Regions from separate parts of the Diaphorobacter oryzae DSM 22780 genome, predicted to be linked through region 2. Evidence: predicted binding sites of a transcription regulator. Region 2 holds the regulator's gene; each other region holds the start of a gene.
The links. The regulator LexA, encoded in region 2, represses DNA repair genes until DNA is damaged. The targets are predictions, from matches to a motif close to ACTGTATNNNNATACAGT.
Positions count from the first base shown of each region.

Region 1: a site for LexA is predicted at 3,292-3,309, ahead of BP68_RS12080 (DNA topoisomerase IV subunit B). Genes of this name have one in related genera too.
Region 3: a site for LexA is predicted at 2,188-2,205, ahead of recA (recombinase RecA). Genes of this name have one in related genera too.

Region 1 covers NZ_JCANUL010000006.1:189,515-195,265, reverse strand. Annotated here, with positions in the region: gene parC (DNA topoisomerase IV subunit A) at 1-391, opposite strand, end outside; gene BP68_RS12085 (lytic transglycosylase domain-containing protein) at 388-1,200, opposite strand; gene BP68_RS12080 (DNA topoisomerase IV subunit B) at 1,293-3,275, opposite strand; gene BP68_RS12075 (MFS transporter) at 3,379-4,602, shown strand; gene BP68_RS12070 (hypothetical protein) at 4,599-4,736, shown strand; gene BP68_RS12065 (class I SAM-dependent methyltransferase) at 4,736-5,302, shown strand; tRNA gene BP68_RS12060 (tRNA-Arg) at 5,306-5,382, opposite strand; gene BP68_RS12055 (hypothetical protein) at 5,682-5,751, shown strand, end outside.
Region 2 covers NZ_JCANUL010000001.1:141,221-146,971, forward strand. Annotated here, with positions in the region: gene BP68_RS00675 (pyridoxamine 5'-phosphate oxidase family protein) at 15-515, opposite strand; gene BP68_RS00680 (hypothetical protein) at 621-992, opposite strand; gene lexA (transcriptional repressor LexA) at 1,163-1,837, opposite strand; gene BP68_RS00690 (asparaginase) at 1,917-2,891, shown strand; gene adk (adenylate kinase) at 2,958-3,614, opposite strand; gene kdsB (3-deoxy-manno-octulosonate cytidylyltransferase) at 3,759-4,544, opposite strand; gene BP68_RS00705 (Trm112 family protein) at 4,541-4,723, opposite strand; gene lpxK (tetraacyldisaccharide 4'-kinase) at 4,751-5,751, opposite strand, start outside.
Region 3 covers NZ_JCANUL010000002.1:212,028-217,778, forward strand. Annotated here, with positions in the region: gene BP68_RS04165 (DUF1631 domain-containing protein) at 1-306, shown strand, start outside; gene recX (recombination regulator RecX) at 417-926, opposite strand; gene recA (recombinase RecA) at 1,009-2,118, opposite strand; gene BP68_RS04180 (MarR family winged helix-turn-helix transcriptional regulator) at 2,269-2,757, shown strand; gene BP68_RS04185 (response regulator) at 2,823-3,497, shown strand; gene BP68_RS04190 (sensor histidine kinase) at 3,578-5,011, shown strand; gene BP68_RS04195 (DUF4148 domain-containing protein) at 5,030-5,347, opposite strand; gene BP68_RS04200 (adenylate/guanylate cyclase domain-containing protein) at 5,472-5,751, opposite strand, start outside.

The DNA.
Region 1 (5,751 bases), on a different contig from region 2:
CGGCCGCGCCGTCGCCGTCGCGGCTGCCGAAGTTGCCCTGGCCGTCGATCAGCGGGTAGCGCTGGTTGAAGTCCTGCGCCAGGCGCACCAGCGCGTCGTAGGCCGACTGGTCGCCGTGCGGGTGAAAGCGGCCCAGCACGTCGCCGACCACGCGGGCGCTCTTGACGGGCTTGGCGGCCGTGTTGCCGTTGTAGCCCAGGCCCATGCGGTCCATGGCGTAGAGGATGCGCCGCTGCACGGGCTTGAGGCCGTCGCACACGTCGGGCAGCGCGCGCCCCTTGACGACCGACAGCGCGTATTCAAGGTAGGCCCGCTGGGCGTAGCCGGCCAGCTCCAGGCTGTCGCCGCCGTCGGCGGGGGTGGAAAGGTCGAGAGTGGGTTGGTCGCTCATTCGGTGATGGGAGAAGGCTCGGTCGCGGGACGCCAGGCCATGCGCGCGGGCGGCTCGCCGCCGCGCGCGCCGGTGTCGGATGCGGGATGGGGCACGGCCGGCAGCTCCATGCGCAGGCGGCCCGTGGCGGCGCGGTGCGCCTGCAACGGGGCCGGCGGCTTGAGCAGCGCATACAGGCCGAGCACGGTGGTGACGTAGTTGCGGGTTTCGCGGTAGGCCGGCACGCGGTTGCCAGCGCGCTGCACCGCGCCCTCGCCCGCGTTGTAGGCCGCGAGCGCCAGGTCCAGCCTGCCCTCGAACAGGTCCATGAGATAGCGCAGGTAGCGCGTGCCCGCGGCCAGGTTGGTGGCCGGGTCGGTGAGTTTTTGCTCCACCGAGCGCCGGGCATCGCCCGCCACGCCGAAGCGGCTGGCGGTGGCCGGCATGAGCTGCATCAGCCCCACGGCGCCGCGCGGCGACACGGCGCGCGCATCGAACCCCGATTCGGTGGCGATCACGGCCTGCAGCAGCTCGTAGTCCACGCCATGGTGGGTGGCCGCGGCGCGCAGGTGCTGGCGCACGAGCTTGTAGTCGTGCGACACCTCGAAGAAGGCCAGCAGCCGCGCGCCGGAGGGCGGGGCCGCATCGGCCGGCGTTGCCGGCTGCGCGGCGGCGGCCGGCATGTCGCGCGCGGAGTCGAAGTCATGGCCGCGAAAGAACAGCGCGTAGCGTTCGTCCAGCTGCTCCGCCGCGAAGTGGGTCACGCCGCGTGCATCGACGAAGGCCCACAGGTCGGCATGCGCCGCCTGCTGCAAAAACAGGAGCAGCATACACCCGATCCACCTGCGCAAAACGCCTGAAAGGCTTGAAGTACGCGGGGCGGAGATGCGCGGCATGGGGCTGGCGGCCACGGGCGTCCGTATCAGATGTCCACGTCCACCAGGTCGCCGTGCAGCTCCATGAGCTCGCGCCGCGCGGCGGCCTCGCCCTTGCCCATGAGCTTGGTGATCAACCCCTCGGTGGCCGCGAAGTCGAACGCGCCCAGTTGCACCGGCAGCAGCCGGCGCGTGTCGGGATTGAGCGTGGTTTCCCACAGCTGCTCGGCGTTCATCTCGCCCAGGCCCTTGAAGCGGCTGATCTGGCACTTCTCGCGCGGCACGCCGTCCTTGGCGGCCTTGTCGAGGATGGCGGCCAGTTCGGCCTCGTCCAGCGCATAGACCTTGGCGGCCGGTTTCTTGCCGCGCGCGGGAATGTCGACGCGGAACAGCGGCGGGCGCGCCACGTAGATATGCCCCGCCTCCACCAGCTTGGGAAAGTGGCGGAAGAACAGCGTGAGCAGCAGCACCTGGATGTGCGAGCCGTCCACGTCGGCGTCGGACAGGATGCAGACCTTGCCGTAGCGCAGGCCACTCAGATCCGGTGTGTCGTTCGGGCCGTGCGGATCCACGCCGATGGCCACCGAGATGTCGTGCACCTCGGTGTTGGCGAACAGGCGGTCGCGGTCCACCTCCCAGGTGTTGAGCACCTTGCCGCGCAGCGGCAGGATGGCCTGGCTTTCCTTGTCGCGCCCCATCTTGGCACTGCCGCCGGCCGAGTCGCCCTCCACCAGGAAGACCTCGTTGTAGGCCAGGTCGCGGCTTTCGCAGTCGGTGAGCTTGCCGGGCAGCACGGCCACGCCCGAGCCCTTGCGCTTCTCGACCTTCTGGCCAGCGCGCTGGCGCGTCTGCGCCGCCTTGATGGCGAGTTCGGCCAGCTTCTTGCCGTACTCCACATGCTGGTTCAGCCAGAGTTCGAGCGCGGGGCGCACGAAGCTGGACACCAGCCGCACGGCGTCGCGGGAATTGAGCCGCTCCTTGATCTGGCCCTGGAACTGCGGGTCCAGCACCTTGGCGCTGAGCACATAGCTGGCGCGCGCGAACACGTCCTCGGGCATGAGCTTCACGCCCTTGGGCAGCAGCGAATGCAGCTCGATGAAGCTCTTGACGGCGGTGAACAGGCCGTCGCGCAGGCCGCTCTCGTGCGTGCCGCCGGCGCTGGTGGGAATGAGGTTGACGTAGCTTTCGCGTACGGGCGCGCCTTCCTCGGTGAAGGCCACGCACCATGCGGCGCCCTCGCCCTCGGCGAAGCTCTCGCTGTGGCGGTCGGCAAAGCCCTCGCCCTCGAACAGCGGAATCACCGGATCGAAGGACAGCGTCTGGCCCAGGTAGTCGCGCAGGCCGCCCTTGTACTGCCAGGTCTGGGTGTCGCGCGTCTTCTCGTTGATGAGCTGCACCGTCACGCCGGGCATGAGCACGGCCTTGCTGCGCAGCAGGTGCGTCAGCTCGCCCATGGGCAGTTGGCTCGACTCGAAGTACTTGGCATCGGGCCACACGCGCACCGTCGTGCCCTGCTTGCGCTCGCCCGCCGCCAGGGGGCGCGCCACCAGCGGCTCGGTCACGTCGCCGCCCTCGAACACCAGGCGGGCCACCTGCCCCTCGCGGTGCGTGGTCGCCTCCAGCCGCGTGGCCAGGGCATTGGTCACCGACACGCCCACGCCGTGCAGGCCACCCGAGAAGCTGTAGGCCCCGCCCTTGCCCTTGTCGAACTTGCCGCCCGCGTGCAGCCGGGTGAACACCAGTTCGATCACCGGCGCGCGTTCCTCGGGGTGCATGCCGAACGGGATGCCGCGGCCGTCGTCCTCCACGCTGACCGAGCCGTCGGCATGCAGCGTGACCTTGACGCGCTTGCAGTGGCCGGCCAGGGCCTCGTCGGCCGCGTTGTCCAGCACCTCCTGCAGGATGTGCAGGGGGTTGTCGGTGCGGGTGTACATGCCGGGCCGCTGCTTGACGGGCTCCAGGCCCTTGAGGACGCGGATCGAACCTTCGGAGTAATCGCTGGCGGAAGTGGATGCGGGTTTGACTGCCATGGCGGCGGATTGTAGTGCTGGATATAAAACCAGGATGGCAGTATTTCCGGCCGCCCACGGCCCGCCTCCAGCGGGTACTGCGGGTTTTCGCTACATTCGCCGGATGCACAACGAAATGCGAAAACTGTCCATGGCCCAGGTGCTGATTTGCGGCGCCGCCATCGTCACCCTCTCCATGGGCATCCGGCACGGCTTCGGCCTGTGGCTGCAGCCGGTCACGCAGGACATGGGGTGGACGCGCCAGACCTTCGCCCTGGCCATGGCCATCCAGAACCTGTCCTGGGGCCTCTTCGGCATCGTCGGCGGCATGCTGGCCGACCGGCTGGGTGCGTTTCGCGTGCTCATCGGCGGGGCCGGGCTCTACGCACTGGGCCTGGCGGGCATGGCGCTGTCGCCCACGCCGCTGCTGTTTGCGCTGACCACGGGCGTGCTGATCGGCGCCGCCCAGGCCGGCACCACCTACGCCATCATCTACGGCGTGCTGGGCCGGCAGATCTCGGCCGAGCGGCGCTCATGGGCCATGGGCGTGGCGGCGGCCGCCGGCTCGTTCGGCCAGTTCCTCATGGTGCCGCTGGAGGGCCAGCTCATCCTGCGCCTGGGCTGGCAGGAGGCGCTGCTGGTGCTGTCGGCCATGGTGCTGCTGATCGTGCCGCTGGCCTTCGGCCTGCGCGAGCCGGGCTTCCATGGCAGCGCCCCCGTCAAACGCACCCAGAGCGTGGGCGAGGCCTTTGCCGAGGCCCTGCGCTACCCCAGCTTCCTGCTGCTCACGGCGGGCTATTTCGTCTGCGGCTTCCAGGTGGTGTTCATCGGCGTGCACATGCCCAGCTACCTCAAGGACCAGGGGCTAACGCCCCAGGTGGCCAGCTACGCGCTGGCGCTGATCGGGCTGTTCAACGTCTTCGGCACCTACATCGCGGGCTCGCTGGGCCAGCGAATGCCGAAGCGCCACATCCTGGCGTTCATCTACTTCGCCCGCGCCGTGGTCATCACCATCTTTCTGCTGGTTCCGCTGTCGCCGATGTCGGTCTACGTGTTCTCCGCCGTGATCGGGGCGCTGTGGCTGTCCACCGTGCCGCCCACGAACGCCGCCGTGGCGCAGATCTTCGGCGTGCAGCACCTGTCCATGCTCAGCGGCTTCGTGTTCTTCAGCCACCAGATCGGCAGCTTCCTGGGCGTGTGGCTTGGCGGCTACCTGTACGACCGCATGGGCAGCTATGACATCGTCTGGTACCTGGCCATCGTACTGGGCGTCCTGGCCGGCCTGGTGAATCTGCCGGTGCGCGAGGGGGCCATCCCGCGCGCCGTGCCACAAGGGGCACGCGCATGATCACGCCAACCAGCCGCTGGGCCCGTCTAGCCGCCTTGACAGCCGCCGTGCTGGTGCTCTTGGCCGTGTTTGCCCTGTATACGCAGCCAGAGTTCATGCTGACGCTGGCGGACCAGGTCTGGGCCTGCTTCTGATGCCAAACACCACCCCCATCCCCCCACACCACGGCGAGCAGCCCCCGTCCGACTGGATCCGGCGCTGGTCGCATCTGGTGCCCCCTGGCGGCGACGTGCTGGACGTGGCCTGCGGCCTGGGCCGTCACATGCGCTGGTTTTATGAACAAAATCACCCTGTAACGGGCGTAGATACAGCGCAAAAAGCTATTAATTCAATAGCAAACTGGGGAGAAGCCATCACCGCCGACCTCGAAGCCGACCCCTGGCCCCTGCCGGGCCGCCGCTTCGCCTGCGTGGTGGTCACCAACTACCTCTGGCGTCCCCTGCTGCCCACCCTCTTGGACAGCGTGGCGCCGGGTGGCGTGCTGCTCTACGAAACCTTCGCCCAGGGCAACGAAACCGTGGGCCGGCCCGCACGCCCCGAATTCCTGCTGCGCCCCGGCGAGCTGCTGCAGGCCTGCAGCGGGCTGCGCGTGGTGGCCTACGAAGACGGTTTCCTCGATGCCCCCGCGCGCTTCGTGCAGCGCATCGCAGCCGTGCGCGAGCCGCTACCCGCGTATGGCCCGGTGCGCAGGCCGCTGTAACAATGGCCTGCCCGGAGGGACTCGAACCCCCGACCTATTGCTTAGAAGGCAATTGCTCTATCCAGTTGAGCTACGGGCAGGTGTGGCGCGCTGGCGCGCGAACCAGACTGGACGGGCCGCATCATAAACGGGGCGCCCTCCCCGTTCCTTCAAACGGTTGATTTTTCGCGCCAGCCGGCCTGCCGAACCATCGCATGCGCCCAGGTGTAGGACAAGCCCTCAATACCGCGGCCGACCGAGACTTATGCGTTGTCTTGCATACATGAAGCACTGATACTGCACCAGTCGGTCGGACCATAAGGGCTTTCGTCTGATGTGCTGAAAGGGCCTTGGCCCGGCTCGCAAGCACCCCTGTTCCAGCCCTGCCAGGAGGAAGATCATGCTCAAACGATTCTTTGATCCCGGAACCATTTATGCCCGCCGCATCCAGCACAGCCTTGATGAAGCTC
Region 2 (5,751 bases):
GGGCGCGGGGGCGGTCAAGGCGCCAGCAGCGCGGCCAGTGCGTCGGCCGACAGATCCCGCGCGGCGCCAAAGCCCGCGACATGGCGCGCGCCCAGCGGCGCGATCTGTACGAAGCGGAAGTCGCCCAGGGCGGTCATGGGCTCGGCCTCGGGGAAGCGCCGCAGGTAGGCCGCCCGGGCCGCGCCGGCCGCCTCTGGCGCCAGCACCGTGGCCCGGCCGTACACCGTGACGCGCTCCAGCGCATGCACCGGCTGGTCTGGCTCCTCGGGCGCGGTGATCAGCAGCGACACCAGGGGCGAGTGCTGCAGATTGCGGCTGTGGGCGGCGAGGGCGCTCACATGGATCAACAGCACCCGAGCAGCGGGGTCGATGGCATAGGGCACGAACGACACCGCGGCGACTTGGCCTGTGGCGCCTGCTTCCGGGGGCGCTGCCTGCAGCGTGCCCAGCGCAGCGGTGCGGCGGCCCTGCAGCAGTTGGCGCAGGGACTGGTCCAGGCGGGATTCATGGGGCATGGCGGTGGGCGGGCGGGGTGCGGTGCCAGCCATTGTAGGAACAGGCCATGCGCTGGGTGCCCGTTCCCGTCATCGCCGGCCGCCAGCACGGCCACGCAGCGGCCATTAAGGCAGGGCGAGCCGCTCCAGCTCTGCGCACACATCGGCCATGCGCCCGGAAATCACCAGGCGGCAGGCGTTGCCTTCGTGGCGGTTCAGGATCACGCGCAGCGGACGGGTCGGCGGTGATGCAGCGGCGCAGCGGGCCAGCTCCCCGGCCGGCGCCAGCCGTGCGCTCTGGCCAACAGGCAGCGGCCTGGCCAAGGCTGGCAGCCGCTGCACGTGCAGGGGGCGCAACGCCGTGGCGCCTGGCACGCCATCGCGCAAGGCTTCCGTACAGGCCCCGGCCACAGGGCGGGAGGCGTGCGACCGCACCCATACGGCGACGCGGCGCAGGGGGCGGTAGAGGGCGGAAAGTGTGGAGAGGGCAAATCCCATGTGAAAACTCCGGCATGCCAGGGGCATGAAGGTGGAACACAGGCAGGATTGCCAAAAAAGCGCGCATCCGCAGGGTTGGCATGCGGCCGCCGCCGGGCGTGATGCCCGCTGCGCACCTCCATGCCAGACGCCCGCCACCTGCGGCGGCGCTCGCACCGGAGGGGTGCGCGCTACATGAGCATGGTGTTGCGGATCAGGCCCACGGCGAGGCCTTCGATCTCGAAGGGCTCGCCGGGCTCGACCCGGATCACGGGGTAGTCGGGGTTCTCGGGCAGCAGCTCGATGGCGCTGCCCGTGCGGCGCAGGCGCTTGACCGTCACGTCGTCCCCCAGTCGGGCGACGATGATCTGCCCGTTGCGCGCCTCGCGCGTGGTCTGCACGGCCAGCAGGTCGCCGTCCATGATGCCGGCGTCGCGCATGGACATGCCGCGCACCTTGAGCAGGTAGTCCGGCTTGTGCGCAAACAGGCTGCCCTCCACGGTGTAGGTCTGGTCCACATGCTCCTGGGCGAGAATGGGCGAGCCTGCGGCGACGCGGCCTATCAGCGGCAGCGTGAGCTGCGACAGGCCGGGAATCGGCAGGCTGAACTGGGTGCCGCGTGCGGCGTTGATGTTGCGCACGGTTTCGCCGCGCAGCCGGATGCCGCGCGAGGTGCCACTCACCAGCTCGATGACGCCCTTGCGCGCCAGGGCCTGCAGGTGCTCTTCGGCGGCGTTGGCGGACTTGAAGCCCAGTTCGGCCGCGATCTCGGCGCGCGTGGGTGGCGCGCCGGTGCGCGCGATGGCGGTCTGGATCAAGTCCAGGATCTGCTGCTGGCGGGCGGTGAGCTTGGGGCTGTCGAGCATGGTGCGATCCAATGCAGGCGGGTGGATGAACAACTGTTTTTTAATCCAGTATCTGTATTTTTAAACAGTTTCCAAAGGGATGCAAGTGGGACAAGACAGAAAAATCGTGGTGCTGGGCACCGGGGGCACGATTGCCGGCACGTCCAACGTGCCCGGTGCCAACGTGGGCTACACGGCGGCGCAGATCGGCGTGGCGCAGCTGCTGGCCGCCGTGCCCGGCCTGGCGCAGGCGGCGGGCGGCGTGCTGGAGGCCGAGCAGCTCGCGCAGCTCGACAGCAAGGACATGGGTTTCGATGTCTGGACGCGCCTGGCGCAGCGCTGCGCGGCGCTGCTGGCCGACCCGGCGGTGGCCGGCATCGTCGTCACGCATGGCACCGACACGCTGGAGGAAACGGCCTGGCTGCTGCACAACCTGCTGGACGCAACCAAGCCGGTGGTGCTGACCTGTGCCATGCGTCCGGCCACCGCGCTCGCGCCGGACGGGCCGCAGAACCTGCTCGACGCGGTGACGCTGGCGGCAGAGGCGTCGGCGCGCGGCGTGCTGGTGGTGGCCGCGGGCGTGGTGCACGGCGCGCGCGAGGTGAGCAAGGTGCATCCGCTGCGGCTGGACGCCTTTGAGTCGAGCGACGTGGGCCCCCTGGGCTGGATAGAGGCGGGGCGCGTGCGCTGGGCGCGCGGCTGCGCACCCCAGGCGGGCGTGCCGCTCCATGGCGCGCTGGTGCCGGCCCTGGACGGCGTGGCCTGGCCGCGGGTGGACATCGTGATGAGCCATGCCGGCGCCGACGGCAGGCTGGTGGACTGTCTGGTGCACGGGCAGGTGCAGGGCATCGTGGCGGCCGCTACGGGCGATGGCACGCTGCACCATGCCCTGGAGGCCGCCCTGGCGCGCGCCGCGGCCGCCGGCGTGCAGGTGCGCGTGGCGTCGCGCTGCCCGCAGGGGCGCATGGTGAGCCTGCGCGATGCGCCGTGGCGCGACGCGGACGGGCTCAGCCCCGTGAAGGCCCGTGTGAGCCTGCTGCTGGAGCTGATGCAGGCGGCCATCGCCCAGGCCTGAGAAACCACGCGCCACAAACCACAACGCCCCGCAGAGCGGGGCGTTGTGCCATGGGGGCGGGGCGGATCAGCTCGCCAGGGCCTCGAAGGCGCGTGCGGTGATCTCTTCCACGCTGCCCGTGCCCTGGATGGCGCGGTACTTGGGGGCTCCGGCGGGGTCGGTTTGGGCCCAGCCGGAGTAGTAGTCCACCAGCGGGCGCGTCTGGTCGCTGTAGACCTGCAGGCGCTTCTTCACGGTTTCTTCCTTGTCGTCCTCGCGCTGCACCAGGGGTTCGCCGGTCACGTCGTCCAGGCCCTCCACCTTGGGCGGGTTGAACTTGACGTGGTAGGTGCGGCCCGAGGCGGGGTGCGAGCGGCGGCCGCTCATGCGTTCGATGATGGCGTCGAACGGTACGTCGATTTCCAGCACGTAGTCCAGCTTCACGCCGGCGGCCTTCATGGCGTCGGCCTGGGGGATGGTGCGCGGGAAGCCGTCGAACAGGAAGCCCTGGGCGCAATCCGCTTCGGCGATGCGCTCCTTCACCAGATTGATGATCAGGTCATCGCTCACGAGCTGGCCGGCGTCCATGACGGCCTTGGCCTGCAGACCAAGGGGCGTGCCGGCCTTGACGGCGGCGCGCAGCATGTCGCCCGTGGAGATTTGCGGAATGCCGAATTTCTGGCAGATGAACGCGGCCTGCGTGCCCTTTCCGGCGCCGGGAGCGCCGAGCAGAATCAGTCTCATGGATGTCCTCTTGTGTTTTGAAATCAGCGGGCACGGCTGCCGCCGGCGCGCCTGCGCGGGACATGTGCTCTTGAGGCGGTCAAGGATAGCACGCGTGGCATGCACGAGACTGACGCGCGCCGGAGCGGCGCCAGGAGGCGCGGGCTAGGCGGCTAGCAGGGCGCGCACGCGTTCCAGGTCGGCGGGCGTGTCCACGCCGGGGCCGGGGGGGCTGCCGGTCACATGCACGGCGATGCGGTGCCCGTGCCAGAGGGCGCGCAGCTGCTCCAGCGCCTCCAGCATCTCCGTGGGGGCGGGCGGCAGCTGCGGAAAGCGGCGCAGAAAGCCCGCGCGGTAGCTGTAGATGCCGACATGGCGCAGCGGCGCGAAGCCCGCGGGCACGCCCTGGCCCTGCTGCCACCAGGCGCTGCCCGCGGCGTGGTCGCGCGCGTGCGGGATGGGGGCGCGGCTGAAGTAATGCGCCAGGCCCTGTGCGTCCAGCACCACCTTCACCACGTTGGGGTTGGCAAAGTCGGCTGCACTGTCGATGGCATGGGCGGCCGTGCCCATGCTGGCGTCGGCGCGGTGGTGCAGCAGCGCGGCCACGGCGTTGATCAGCTGCGGGTCGATGAGCGGCTCGTCGCCCTGCACGTTGACTACGATGTCGTCGCCCTGCAGGCCTAGCAGCTCGCAGGCCTCGGCCAGGCGGTCGCTGCCGCTGGCGTGGTCGGTGCGGGTGAGCAGGGCCTCCACGCCGTGGGTGCGGCAGGCGTCGACGATGCGGGCGTCGTCGGCAGCCACCACGCAGCGCTGCGCGCCGCTGCGGGCGGCGCGGCGCGCCACATGCACCACCATGGGCAGGCCGGCGATGTCGGCCAGCGGCTTGTCGGGCAGGCGGGTGGAGGCCAGGCGCGCCGGTATCAGCACCGTGAACGGCGCGGCGGCGATCACTGCTCCAGCTCCTCGTCGGTCAGGGTGCGGGCTTCGTTTTCCAGCAGCACGGGAATGCCGTCGCGCACGGGGTAGGCCAGGCGCGCGCTGCGCGAGATGAGTTCCTGGTGTTCGCGGTCATAGGTTAGCGGGCCCTTGGTGACGGGGCAGACCAGCAGTTCAAGCAGTTTGGGGTCCATGGTGTTCCTCAGAACGTGTGCACGCTCTCAATGGCGTGGCGATGATAGCGATGCCAGGCGCTGGTCCAGCGCGGCGTAGAAGGCCGGCGCGATCTCCAGGGCCAGCGGCACGGCCAGGGCGTCGGGGTGCGCGGGCCAGAGCTTGATGGCGTCCTTTTCGGTGCAAACAAGCCTTTCACGCTTGTCTGGTAATCGTTTCCAGCTATGAAAATCATAGTGATCCGGCAGTGCCTCTTCGGTGGCGGGTGCCAGACCCTGGGCGCGCAGCATGGCAAAGAAATCCTGGGGCCGGGCGATGGCCGCGAGCGCGTGCAGGGGCTCGCCGCGCAGCTGCGCCAGCGGCACGCGGCGGCCGGCGGCGTCCAGCGCATGCGGGGCCAGGGTGCGCGCCAGCGCGAACTGGGGTGCCGGCCCGCCGGGCGCGGGGCCGGCGTGCAGCACCAGATCGACGGCGCGCGGCCAGGGCTCGCGCAGCGGGCCAGCGGGCAGCAGCCAGCCGTTGCCCGTGCCCTCGTCGTTGAAGACGCAGATCTCCACGTCGCGCGCCAGCGCCAGGTGTTGCAGGCCGTCGTCGCACACCAGGATGTCGGTGGCCGGATGGGCCGCGAGCAGCGCCCGGCCGGCCTCGGCCCGCCGGCGTGCCACGAAGACCGGCACCGCGCCGGCGCGGGCGATCAGCGCGGGCTCGTCGCCCACCTCGGCGGCGGTGCTGGCGGGCAGCACCTCGCGGCAGTCGGTGGTGGTGCGCCCGTAGCCGCGCGACACCACGCCCGGGTGCCAGCCCGCGGCCTGCAGGTGGCGCACCACGGCCAGGGTCACGGGGGTCTTGCCGGCGCCGCCCGCGATCACATTGCCGACGACGATGACCGGCACCGGCAGGCGCTCGCTGCGCAGCAGCCCGCGCCGGTAGAACGCGCGGCGCAGCGCCGTGAGCGCGCGGTAGGGCAGCGACAGCGGCCACAGCGCGATGGCCAGCGGGCCGCGGCGCAGCCAGGCCTGGCGCAGGCGCGTGGAGAGGGTGGGGGCGC
Region 3 (5,751 bases), on a different contig from region 2:
GACAACGGCGCGCCGGTGCAGGACGAGATGGTGGCCTGGGCGCAGCAGCTGCAGCTGGGCACCTGGTTCACGCTGGACCACAACGGCGCCTCGGCCCAGGTGCAGTACGCCTGGCACAGCCAGCACAAGCAGCTGCACCTGTTCGCGGCCATGGACGGCAGCAGCTACCTCCTGCAGCTGCGGCGCCTGGGCGCCTATCTGCAGGCCGGGCTGCTCGTGGCGCAGGAGGAAGAAGGCCTCACGCTGCGCGCCACGCGCGATGCGCTGGCCAAGCTCGACGCCAATCCCGAGCGCCTGCTCGGCTGAGGCCGCCGCCGTGGCCGGCGGTTGCTATTGAAATGGAAGCTGTTGGCGCTTGATGGGCGGGCGTTGGAGCCGCTTTTCACCTGGATGGCGCCGGTGCGGGAGTGGCAAGATCAGTCGCCGCCGTCCTCGCCGGTGCCGTCCCAGCCGTCCCCGCCATCGTCCGCCTCCAGCGTGCCTGCGGCCTGCACCACGCGGCGCACCACATCGCCGGCAAAGCCGCGTGCGGCCAGAAAGCGCATCTGGCGCGCGCGCTCCTGCGGCGTGGCGGCGACCGGCCGGCCGCCAAAGCGCTGGCGCCACACGGCCTGGGCGCGTTCCAGCTCGGTGCCGGCCAGCCGCGCGCCGGCGGCGCGCACCAGGTCTTCGTCGAGGCCCTTGCGGCGCAGCTCCTGCAGCACGCGCTGGGTTCCCAGGCGCGCGGCGCGACGGTGCACCACGGACTCGGCCACGCGCTCGGCGTTGATGAAGTCCTTGGCCTGCAGCTCGTCGAGCAGCGCGGCCAGGTCCTCGCCCTCCTGTACATGGCGCGCCAGCTTGGCCTGCAGCTCGTTGCGCGAATGCTCGCGCTGGGCCAGCAGGCGCAGCGCGCGGGCCTTGAGGGAGGGCGTGGCAAATCCCATGGTTGCTCTAATAAAAATAGCTGCCAGCGCTTGTCTCACAAGCGCTGGAGGCGGTTTTCATCGCAAATCCAGCGGGACAGGGTCAGGCCTCGGCGTCGCCGGCCTTGTCGGCCTTCTTGCCGCGCGCGGGCTTGTCCTCGGGGGCGCTGGCCGGGGTGGCCGTGGGCAGCAGGGCAATGCCCAGGCTGTCGCGCACCTTGTTTTCGATCTCCACGGCCAGGCCGGGGTTCTCGCGCAGGAATTCGCGCGCGTTGTCGCGGCCCTGGCCGATCTTCTCGCCGTTGTAGGCGTACCAGGCGCCGCTCTTTTCGAGGATGCGCGCGTTCACGCCCATGTCGATGATCTCGCCCTCGCGCGAGATGCCCTCGCCGAACAGGATGTCGAACTCGGCCTGCTTGAACGGGGGCGAGACCTTGTTCTTCACCACCTTCACGCGGGTCTCGTTGCCGATGGCCTCGTCGCCCTTCTTGATGGTGCCAATGCGGCGGATGTCCAGGCGCACCGAGGCGTAGAACTTCAGCGCGTTGCCGCCGGTCGTGGTCTCGGGGCTGCCGAACATCACGCCGATCTTCATGCGGATCTGGTTGATGAAGATGACCATGCAGTTGGTCTTCTTGATCGTGGCCGTGAGCTTGCGCAGCGCCTGGCTCATCAGGCGGGCCTGCAGGCCGGGCAGGGCGTCGCCCATCTCGCCCTCGATTTCGGCCTTGGGCGTGAGCGCGGCGACCGAGTCCACGACGATCAGGTCCACGGCGCCGGAGCGCACCAGGCTGTCCACGATCTCCAGCGCCTGCTCGCCGGTGTCGGGCTGGCTGATGAGCAGCTCGGGCAGCTGCACGCCCAGCTTGCTGGCGTACTGCACATCCAGCGCATGCTCGGCGTCGACGAAGGCGCAGGTGCCGCCCTGCTTTTGCATCTCGGCGATGACCTGCAGCGTCAGCGTGGTCTTGCCCGAACTTTCCGGGCCGTAGATCTCGATCACGCGGCCGCGCGGCAGGCCGCCTACGCCCAGCGCCACGTCCAGGCCCAGCGAGCCGGTGGAAACCACCTGGATGTCCTCGATGGCCTCGCCCTCGCCCAGGCGCATGATGGTGCCCTTGCCGAACTGCTTCTCGATCTGGGCGAGTGCGGCCTGCAGGGCCTTGGCCTTTTCGCTGTTGGCGGCGGCGTTGCCTTTGACGGTGGCGTCCATGGAATGCTCCTTCGGGTCTGGAATCGGGGTGGTTCGGTAGGGCCGGGCTGCCACTGTTTTCAATGACAGGCTGGATGCTTGAACAGTAGTCTATGGGCGTCTGCCGATTGTTCCAACGAATTTTTGGTCAGTTTGGCTGACAATTGAGCCATGAGTGCTCTCCCCCTGCCCGACGACCGCTGGCGCCAGACGCATCTGGGCCGCATGCTGGGACATGCCATGCGCCGCTTCGACGCGCGCGTGCTGCAGCTCATGGCGCGCAACGTGGAGGTGCCGCTGGCGCTGTCCAACCTGGCGGCGCGCGACCAGGTGAGCGCGGCGCACATCCACATCACGCGGCATCTGTCGCTGGCGGGCGACCGGCTGACCGACCTGGCCGAGCGCGCCGGCATGGCCAAGCAGTCCATGGCCGGCCTGGTGGACCAGTGCGTGGCCTGGGGCCTGGTCACGCGCGAGAGCGATCCGCACGACGCCCGTGCGCGGCGGGTCTGCTTCACGCCCACGGGGCTGGCGTGGCTGGAGGCCTTCCGCGCCGCGGTGGCGCAGGCGGAGGCGGAGTTCCGCGCCGAGGTGGGCCCGGAGGTGGCCACGGTGGTCGCGCTGGGGCTGGAGGCCTACGCGGGTGGCGGTACGGCCTAGAATTTGGCCCAAATTCAAGGCCCGAGGCGCACCCGCAGCGCCTGGGCACCACAGGAGATATCCCCATGCGCATCCTCATTGCCGAAGACGACCAGGTGCTCGCCGACGGGCTCCTGCGCACGCTGCGCGGCTCGGGGGCCGTGGTGGACCATGTGGCCAGCGGCACCGAGGTCGATGCCGCGCTCATGACCAACAACGAGTTCGACCTGCTGATCCTCGACCTGGGCCTGCCCCGGATGCACGGGCTGGAGGTCTTGAAGCGCCTGCGCGGGCGCGGCTCGGCCCTGCCGGTGCTGATCCTCACCGCGGCCGACAGCGTGGATGAGCGCGTCAAGGGCCTGGACCTGGGGGCCGACGACTACATGGCCAAGCCGTTCGCGCTGTCCGAGCTGGAGGCGCGCGTGCGCGCGCTCACGCGCCGCGGCATGGGCGGTACCAGCAGCGCCATCAAGCACGGGCCCCTGGTGTACGACCAGGCCGGGCGCGTGGCCACCATCGACGGCAAGATGGTCGAGCTGTCGGCGCGCGAGCTGGGCCTGCTGGAGGTGCTGCTGCAGCGCGCCGGCCGCCTGGTGAGCAAGGAGCAGCTCGTGGAGCGCCTGTGCGAGTGGGGCGAGGAGGTGAGCAACAACGCCATCGAGGTCTACATCCACCGCCTGCGCAAGAAGATCGAGCGCGGCCCCATCCGCATCGCCACCGTGCGCGGCCTGGGCTACTGCCTGGAGAAAATCCCCAGCTGACGCTATTAAATAAATAGCTATTCACGCTTGATGGGCGGGCGCTGATGGCCTGAAACACTACATACCAGCAGGGCCGGCACTTGAAAATCTTCCAGCGCGAGCAGCGCTCCCTCTTCGGCGAAATCCTGGACTGGATGCTCACGCCGCTGCTGCTGCTGTGGCCCGTGAGCCTGGCGCTCACCTGGCTGGTGGCCCAGGGCCTAGCCAACAAGCCCTTTGACCGGGCGCTCGAGTACAACGCCCATGCGCTGGCGCAGCTCGTCACCGTGCAGGACGGCAGGGTGCTGTTCAACCTGCCCCAGCCCGCCAGCGAGATCCTGCGCGCCGACGAGTCCGACATCGTGTACTACCAGGTGCTCTCGCCCACGGGCGAGCACCTGTCGGGCGAGCGCGACCTGCCGCTGCCGCCGCCTGATGAGCGCACCTTCTCCGGCGAGGTGCGGCTGCGCGACGCCGAGCTGCGCGGCATCGACATCCGCGTGGCCTACATCTGGGTGCGCGTGCCCCTGCCCGACGCGCCCGCCGCGCTGGTGCAGGTGGCCGAGACGCGCGCCAAGCGCAGCGTGCTGGCCACCGAGATCATCAAGGGCGTGATGCTGCCGCAGTTCGTCATCCTGCCGCTGGCCGTGCTGCTGGTGTGGCTGGCGCTGGCGCGGGGCATCAAGCCGCTGCACCAGCTGGAGGAGCGCATCCGCGCGCGCAAGCCCGACGACCTCTCGCCGCTGGACCACAAGGCCGTGCCCATGGAGGTGGCGCCGCTGGTGGACTCGGTGAACGACCTGCTGGGCCGCCTGCAGGACTCCATCGCCACGCAAAAGCGCTTCCTGGCCGACGCCGCGCACCAGCTCAAGACGCCGCTGGCCGGCCTGCGCATGCAGGCCGACCTGGCGCAGCGCGAGGGCACGAGCACGGAGGAACTCAAGCAGTCGCTCAAGCAGATCGGGCGCTCGTCCATCCGCGCCACGCACACCGTCAACCAGCTGCTGGCGCTGGCGCGCGCCGAGGGCGGCAGCGCCGTGGTGCAGCGTCAGCCCACCGACCTGGCGCGGCTGGTGATCGAGGTGGTGGAGGGCAGCGTGCCGCGCGCCATGGACAAGCACATCGACCTGGGCTACGACGGCGCCGAACCCGGAACGCCCGGCGTGTGGGTGGACGGCAACCCCACACTGCTCAAGGAACTGGTGCGCAACCTGGTGGACAACGCCATCAACTACACGCCGTCGAGCATGGAGCGGCCCGGCGTGGTCACCGCCCGCGTGCTGCCCGATACCTTCGGGCGCGTGGTGCTGCTGCAGGTGGAAGACTCCGGCCCCGGCGTGCCCGAGGCCGAGCGCGAGCTGGTGTTCCAGCCCTTCTACCGCGCCCTGGGCTCCGAAGCCGACGGCTCCGGCCTGGGCCTGCCCATCGTGCGCGAGATCGCCCGCCAGCATGGCGCCGAGGTGCAGCTGGAGGAAGTGCGCCCCGGCGCCACCATGCCGGGCGCGCGCTTCAGCGTGCGCTTTGCTGCGCGCTGAGTCTGCCGGCCGCGCGGCTCATTTCCTCATGCTCAGGCGGCTGACCTCGGCCTGGAACTCGGGGCCGTCGCGCATGCGGTGGTATTCGGCCAGCCGGCGCTCATAGGCCGGGTCGCCGGCGTAGGTGCTCTCGCCCATCTGGTAGTCGCGCAGGCCCGCGCGGCTCCACAGGTTCAGATCGGCCAGCACCTCGGCGCGGGTCATGGCGGCGCCCTGCTGGGTCATGGGTTCCATGCCAAACCATTCCTCCTGCGACGGGATGGCGGCGAAGGCGGCGCCGGCCCACGCGGCGGCGGCAATGGCGGCGATGGCGACGGGTTTGTAGGTGTTCTTCATGGCAGTGCCTCTTTATGGTGGGGGCCTTGCAGGGTGGCTTGGCACCCTGCAAGACTGAAAGTGTCTGCCGCTGCGTTCGCCGCGTCAGTGCGCAAACGCACCGGCTGGCGCAGGTGGCCCGGCCCTAGCGGGCGGGCGCGACCCACAGCGCCGAGGGCCTGCGCACCTGCAGCACCTGCAGCGGCTGCAAGCGCCCGCGCACCTGCACCGCCACGGGCGGACCCAGCCGCTGCGCCACGCCGGCCAGGCGTGCCGCGTCGAGCGACAGCACCAGCCGCGCCCCGGCCGCCTTGGCGTGGTCCTGCAGCCGGCTGGCGGTGTTGACCACCTCGCCCACGGCGGTGAAGGTGGTCGCGTCCGCATACCCCACGCGGCCCACGGCCACGCGGCCCGCGTGCAGGCCC